DNA from 3 places in the Micromonospora sp. NPDC049240 genome. Region 1 is predicted to be linked to each of the others. Evidence: predicted binding sites of a transcription regulator. Region 1 holds the regulator's gene; each other region holds the start of a gene.

Region 1 (2,267 bases):
GTAGCCCGGCGTGTCACCACCGGCCGGGGGATAGCCGCCCGGCGGGGGGTAGCCGCCCGGCGGAGGCTGGCCGCCCGGGGGCGGATAACCGCCGGGCGGGGGATAGCCGCCCCCGCCCGGCGCCCCGGACAGTGGTGCGGTGGGGGGCTCGTCGGCCGGCGAGGAGCCGTACGGCGCCGACGGCGGGAACGGGTCGGGCTGGGGGCCGGGGTCCCCCGCTCCGGGAGGGCGAGGAGGTTCAGTCATGGACGTCACGGTAGGTCCCGGGGGCAAGCGGCACCAGGGCTGTTCGGCCCGACGCGCCGCCCGACCCCGGCGGACCGCACCCGGGGTGCGGCGCTGATCATCGCGCCGGCGGGGGTGCCGACGTAGACTGGCACTCGCTACAGTCGAGTGCCAGTTGCCCGCCGGATGCCGCGCGTCACCCGGCCGAGGTGCGTCAGGAGGTGGGGAGATGGGTCTCGACGACCGCAAGCTCGCCGTGCTGCGCGCCATCGTCGAGGACTACGTCGCCACGCAGGAGCCGGTGGGCAGCAAGGCCCTGGTCGAGCGCCACCAGCTCGGCGTCTCACCGGCCACCGTGCGCAACGACATGGCGGTGCTGGAGGAGGAGGGCTACATCCGGCAGCCGCACACCAGTGCCGGCCGGGTGCCCACCGACCGCGGGTACCGCCTCTTCGTGGACCGGCTCTCCCGGGTCAAGCCGCTCAGCCCGGCCGAGCGCCGGGCGATCGAGCGCTTCCTGGTCGGCGCCGTCGACCTCGACGACGTGGTGCACCGCACGGTCCGGCTGCTGGCCCAGCTCACCCGGCAGGTGGCCGTGGTGCAGTACCCGAGCCTGGCCCGCTCCAAGGTGCGCCACCTGGAACTGGTGCCGATCTCCACCACCCGGCTGATGGTCGTCATGATCGCCGACACCGGGCGGGTCGAGCAGCGGCTGGTCGAGCTGCCCGCCCCGGTCCCCGCCGAACACGTGACGGACCTGCGCCGGCTGGTCAACGAGAAACTGGTCGGCAGCCAGCTCGCCGAGACGCCCCCGCTGGTGCAGGCGCTGGTCGAGGAGTCCGCGCCGCACCTGCGCCCGGCCATGACCACGCTCTCCACCGTGCTGCTGGAGACGCTCGTCGAGCGGCACGAGGAGCGGATCGCGCTGGCCGGCACCGCCAACCTCACCCGGGGCGGCCTGCTCGACTTCCAGGGCTCGCTGCGCCCCATCCTCGAGGCGCTCGAAGAGGAGGTCGTGCTGCTCAAGCTGATCGGCGAGACCGAGCCGAGCAACACCACCCGGGTGCTCATCGGCGACGAGAACGAGATCGACAATCTGCGGGCCGCCTCGGTGGTCAGCACCGGTTACGGCCCGGGTGCCACGATCGTCGGTGGGCTCGGCGTGCTCGGGCCCACCCGGATGGACTACCCCGGCAATATCGCCATGGTGAGGGCCGTGGCACGCTACGTGGGCGAACTGCTGGCCCAGAACTGACCAGTCAGGGCCGACGGCCGGGAACGGCCGGCGACCGGCGACGCGAGACGAACATGAGGACACCGAACGCAGTGGCCAGGGACTACTACGGAATTCTCGGCGTGAGCCGGGACGCCTCCGACGACGACATCAAGCGTGCCTACCGGAAGTTGGCGCGGCAGTACCACCCGGACGTCAATCCGGACCCGGAGGCACAGGAGAAGTTCAAGGACATCAACGCCGCGTACGAGGTCCTCTCGGACGACCGGAAACGGCAGATCGTCGACCTGGGCGGCGACCCGCTCGCCCCGGGCGGCGGGGGCGCGGGCGCGGGTGGCCCGGGCGGCGCCGGCCCGTTCGTCGGCTTCCAGGACATCATGGACGCGTTCTTCGGCGGCGCGGCGGGCGGCAGCCGGGGTCCCCGGCCGCGTACCCGGCCGGGCGCCGACGCGATCCTGCGGCTGGAACTGGACCTCAACGAGACCGCGTTCGGCGTCGAGGCGCCGATCACTGTCGACACCGCGGTGCTCTGCACCACCTGCTCCGGCGCCGGCACCGCCGCCGGCACCCACCTGGCCACCTGTGAGGCGTGCGGTGGCCGCGGTGAGGTGCAGTCGGTGCAGCGGACGTTCCTCGGCCAGGTGGTCTCCGCCCGGCCGTGCACCGTCTGCCAGGGCTACGGCACCACGATCCCGCACCCCTGCCCGACCTGCGCCGGTGACGGGCGGGTGCGGACCCGCCGCTCGCTGACCGTCAAGATCCCGGCCGGCGTCGAGGACGGCATGCGGATCCGGCTGGCCCAGCAGGG
Region 2 (2,267 bases), on a different contig from region 1:
GACGGCGTCCAGCTTGAGGCCGACCTCCTCGCTGATGACCTGGCCACCGGTGAGGATGGCGATGTCGGTCAGCATGGCCTTGCGGCGGTCACCGAAGCCCGGCGCCTTGACGGCGACCGACTTGAAGGTGCCCCGGACCTTGTTGACGACCAGCGTGGCGAGGGCCTCGCCCTCCAGGTCCTCGGCGATGATCAGCAGCGGCTTGCCCGACTGCATGACCTTCTCCAGGATCGGGAGCAGGTCCTTCACCGACGAGATCTTGCTGTTGACGATCAGGATGTACGGGTCGTCGAAGACGGCCTCCATACGCTCCGGGTCGGTCATGAAGTAGGCGGAGATGTAGCCCTTGTCGAAGCGCATGCCCTCGGTGAGCTCAAGCTCCAGGCCGAAGGTGTTGCTCTCCTCGACGGTGATGACGCCTTCCTTGCCCACCTTGTCCATCGCCTCGGCGATGATCTCGCCAACGCTGGGGTCGGCGGCGGAGATGGAGGCGGTGGAGGCGATCTGCTCCTTGGTCTCCACGTCCTTGGCGAGCTTGAGCAGCTCCTCCGAGACGCTGGAGACGGCGGCCTCGATGCCCCGCTTCAGGGCCATCGGGTTGGCACCGGCGGCCACGTTGCGCAGGCCCTCGCGGACCAGAGCCTGGGCCAGGACGGTCGCCGTCGTCGTGCCGTCACCGGCGACGTCGTCGGTCTTCTTCGCGACCTCCTTGACCAGCTCGGCGCCGATCTTCTCGTACGGGTCCTCGAGCTCGATCTCCTTGGCGATGCTCACACCATCGTTGGTGATGGTGGGGGCACCCCACTTCTTCTCGAGCACGACGTTGCGGCCCTTGGGTCCGAGCGTCACCTTCACGGCGTCGGCGAGCTGGTTCATGCCCCGCTCGAGGCCGCGGCGCGCCTCTTCGTCGAACGCGATCATCTTGGCCATACGGCGTTGTCCTCCTGGACACTCACGGGCCACCCGGGATGCCCGGATGGGCCGTCTGGTGTACGCACCTTGGGGACGTCGCCACCTGGCGACGACGACGTCCTCCTCGGTCGGGCCGGACAGCCCGCGACGACCGGCCCCGTTCCGCTCCGGCACCCCTGGGGCACCGGCGCGGCCGTGGCCCTACCGCCCCGACCATTGGCACTCACCGTACGCGAGTGCCAATGACTTGTTTAGCACTCTCCCTAGCCGAGTGCAAGCACGACCGCACCGCTCAGCCGAGTTCCGCAGCCAGCCGGGCCGCGTTCACCGGGCCTTCGTGGGCCCGCTGCTCGGCGTACGCGGCGACCAGCCCGACGAGCTGCGCGAGATAGGCCGGCGCGGCCAGCGCGGCACCCACCACGGCCAACGTCACCGCCCCGACCGCGGTACCCGGCCCGGCCATCGGATCGGTGCCGAACGCCGCGCCGCTCACCGCACCCACCACGGCGTCCAGCACGGCGGCCGCGACCAGCGCGCACGCCACCAGCGCCACCCGACCCAGCACCATGCCCAAACGGTTGTGGAACATCCGCCAGGCCCGCCCGACCGGCTCCTGCCGCTCGAACAGGTAGACCGGCCCGAACAACGCGACCGCGAACCCGGCGTAGATGCCGGGCAGCAGGCAGAGACAGGCGCCGACCGTGATCAGTAGCGAGACGACGATCGTCCAGCCCCAGAGGCCGAGCGCGCGACGCGCGCCGTACCGGAGCGCCCCGCCCAGGCCGGCCGGCTCGCCGGCCGCCTGCCGGGCGACCACCCAGGTGCCCGCACCCCAGCCGAGCGCCTGGAGCGGACCGAAGACCAACGCGGCGAACAGGACCGCGCCGTAGAACACGAACACGTGCTCCAGGTAGCCGTCCGGCAGCACCGGCGCGCCGTCCGGGCCGGTCGCCATCTCGTCGGTGGGAACCAGGAAGAGCGAGAGTACGGAGATCACCGCCGCCGGAACGCCCTGGGTGAGCAGCATGATCGGCAGAAGTTGCCGCCACCCCCGCCGCACCGCGCCGGCACACCGCGCGAACCATCCCCCGACGCCCGCGTACGGCGGGGTGACCAGCGGGTCCTGCGGATCGAGACCGGGGTACCAAACCCCGGACCCCGGGTGCCCCGGATACGCCGCGCCCGGCATCGGCGGCCCGGGGTAGACCGCACCCGGCATCGGCTGACCCGGGAACGGCACGCCCGGCATCGGCTGGCCCGGATACCCCGCACCCGGCATCGGCTGACCCGGGAACGGCACGCCCGGCATCGGCTGGCCCGGATACGGCACGCCGGGCATCGGCTGGCCCGGATAC
Region 3 (2,267 bases), on a different contig from region 1:
CAGGATCTCCACCCGGCCGACCCGGCGCTCCCGCAGCAGGGCGCGCAGCCGCTTCAGCGAGAACGGCAGCACGTCGGTGATCTCCAGGCAGCGGGCGAACGGGGTGGGGTGTGCCGTGTCCGCGTACAGGTAGGCGATCGACGGGTCGGCGAGCGTGGCGCCCAGGTCGGCGGCCAGCTCCGCGACCAGGTGCGCGCGTACCACCGCCGGGTCGGGGTCGTACAGGAACCGCCGCACCGCGCCCACCTCCGCCTCGTCGGCGCCGGTGCCGGTGAGGTGGTGAGAGGGGGCCCCGTCTCTACCGGAGGCGTGAGAAGGGGGCCCGTCCTTCTCCTGGAGCAGGGTGGCGCGGCGGGGGACGCCGGCGAGCGGGCCGCACCAGAGGGCGGCCTCCACCAGGTCGCCGTCGACGCTCACCCACTCCGCCTCGGCGCCGGCCGGGATCAGCGCGTGGTCCAGGCCGGGCGCCACCTTGACCACGGTGCGCGGCACGCGCGCGGCCAGCCCGGTGACGAAGTCCCACGGCGGCGAGTAGGCGTTCGGGTCGAAGATGCGCCGCCCGGTGCCGGCCCGCCGCCGCGCCGGGTCGCAGAACGCCCCGTCGACCCGGGTCACGTCGAACGCGGTGGCGTCGCCGCACTCCACCGTGACCAGTCCGGCCAGCCCGGTGGCCTCGGCGTTCGCGGCGGCCATCGCGGCGGTGACCGGGTCGGCCTCCACCGCGTACACCCGGATGCCGGCGCGGGCCGCGGCGAGCGCGTCGGCGCCCAGCCCGCACCCGAGGTCGGCAAGCGTGGTCACGCCCGCGGCGCGCAGCCGGGCGGCCCGCCGGTCGGCGACCGCCCGGCGGGTGGCCTGCTCCAGCCCGGGGCGGGTGAGGAACATCCGGGCCGCCGCCGGGCCGAACTTGCCGACCGCCCGGCGGCGCAGCTCCGCCTGGGTCAGCGCCGCCGCCGCGAGCCCGCCCGGGATCCCGGCCGAGCGCAGCGCGGCGGCCGCCGCCAGCGGGTCGCCGCCGGCCACCCGCTCCGCCGCGGCGAGGGCGTCCGACCCCTCGGGGGTACGCAGCGCGATGAGCTGGTCGAGATCCATCCGCCCATTCTCCCGACCCGCTCCGGAGGCGACACGACGGGCGACGCGCTGGCACTCTCCTTGACGGAGTGCTAGCCGAGGAATAACCTGCGATTAGCACTCTCACCCTGAGGGTGCCAACGCCCGGGCCTGGTGCCCGAGCGTTGAACGCCAGGCGGACCGGCACCCGCGACGACGGCCCCGCCCGGTGGCATGTGGCAGATTGACGCCGGTCGGCGTGTCGACCGGCAACGACACCAAGTACCCCAGGAGGGTATGCCCGTGACTACCGCGACCAAGGTTGCGATCAAGCCGCTCGAGGACCGCATCGTGGTGCAGGCGAACGAGGCCGAGACCACCACCGCCTCGGGCATCGTGATCCCCGACACCGCCAAGGAGAAGCCGCAGGAGGGCACCGTCCTCGCTGTCGGCCCGGGCCGGATCGACGACAAGGGCAACCGCGTGCCGGTCGACGTGAAGGTCGGCGACACCGTCCTCTACTCGAAGTACGGCGGCACCGAGGTCAAGTACGCCGGCGAGGAGTACCTGGTGCTCTCCGCCCGCGACGTCCTCGCGGTCATCGAGAAGTAAGCAACCGATCAGTGTCGTTGCCCCGGTCCGGCTCGCCGGGCCGGGGCAACGTCGCTTCGAAGGGATACTGATGGCAAAGATCCTGAGCTTCTCGGATGACGCCCGGCACCTGCTCGAGCACGGTGTCAACGCCCTCGCGAACGCGGTCAAGGTCACCCTCGGCCCACGCGGGCGCAACGTCGTCCTGGACAAGAAGTTCGGTGCGCCCACGATCACCAACGACGGCGTGACCATCGCTAAGGAGATCGAGCTCACCAACCCGTACGAGAACCTCGGTGCGCAGCTGGTCAAGGAGGTGGCGACCAAGACCAACGACGTCGCCGGCGACGGGACCACCACCGCCACCGTGCTGGCCCAGGCCATGGTCCGGGAGGGCCTGCGCAACGTGGCCGCCGGCACCAACCCGACCGGCCTGAAGCGGGGCATCGACGCGGCGGCCGCCAAGGTCTCCGAGGCGCTGCTCGGCAAGGCCGTCGAGGTCGCCAGCAAGGAGTCGATCGCGCACGTCGCGACCATCTCCGCGCAGGACGCCACGATCGGCGAGCTGATCGCCGAGGCGATGGAGCGGGTCGGCCGCGACGGTGTGATCACCGTCGAGGAGGGCT

What was found. The regulator HrcA, encoded in region 1, represses chaperone genes, less so after heat shock. The targets are predictions, from matches to a motif close to GGTTNGCACNCTCNNNNNGAGNGTGCNAACC.
Region 2: the regulator HrcA is predicted to act here: its motif matches at 1,127-1,157, upstream of groL (chaperonin GroEL).
Region 3: the regulator HrcA is predicted to act here: its motif matches at 1,184-1,214, upstream of groES (co-chaperone GroES).

The regions. Positions count from the first base shown of each region.
Region 1 covers NZ_JBEZCX010000009.1:250,324-252,590, reverse strand. Annotated here, with positions in the region: gene AB0B02_RS16380 (DUF4870 domain-containing protein) at 1-246, opposite strand, end outside; gene hrcA (heat-inducible transcriptional repressor HrcA) at 455-1,480, shown strand; gene dnaJ (molecular chaperone DnaJ) at 1,552-2,267, shown strand, end outside.
Region 2 covers NZ_JBEZCX010000007.1:268,520-270,786, reverse strand. Annotated here, with positions in the region: gene groL (chaperonin GroEL) at 1-930, opposite strand, end outside; gene AB0B02_RS13130 (hypothetical protein) at 1,205-2,267, opposite strand, start outside.
Region 3 covers NZ_JBEZCX010000004.1:98,685-100,951, reverse strand. Annotated here, with positions in the region: gene AB0B02_RS07570 (methyltransferase domain-containing protein) at 1-1,092, opposite strand, end outside; gene groES (co-chaperone GroES) at 1,348-1,662, shown strand; gene groL (chaperonin GroEL) at 1,733-2,267, shown strand, end outside.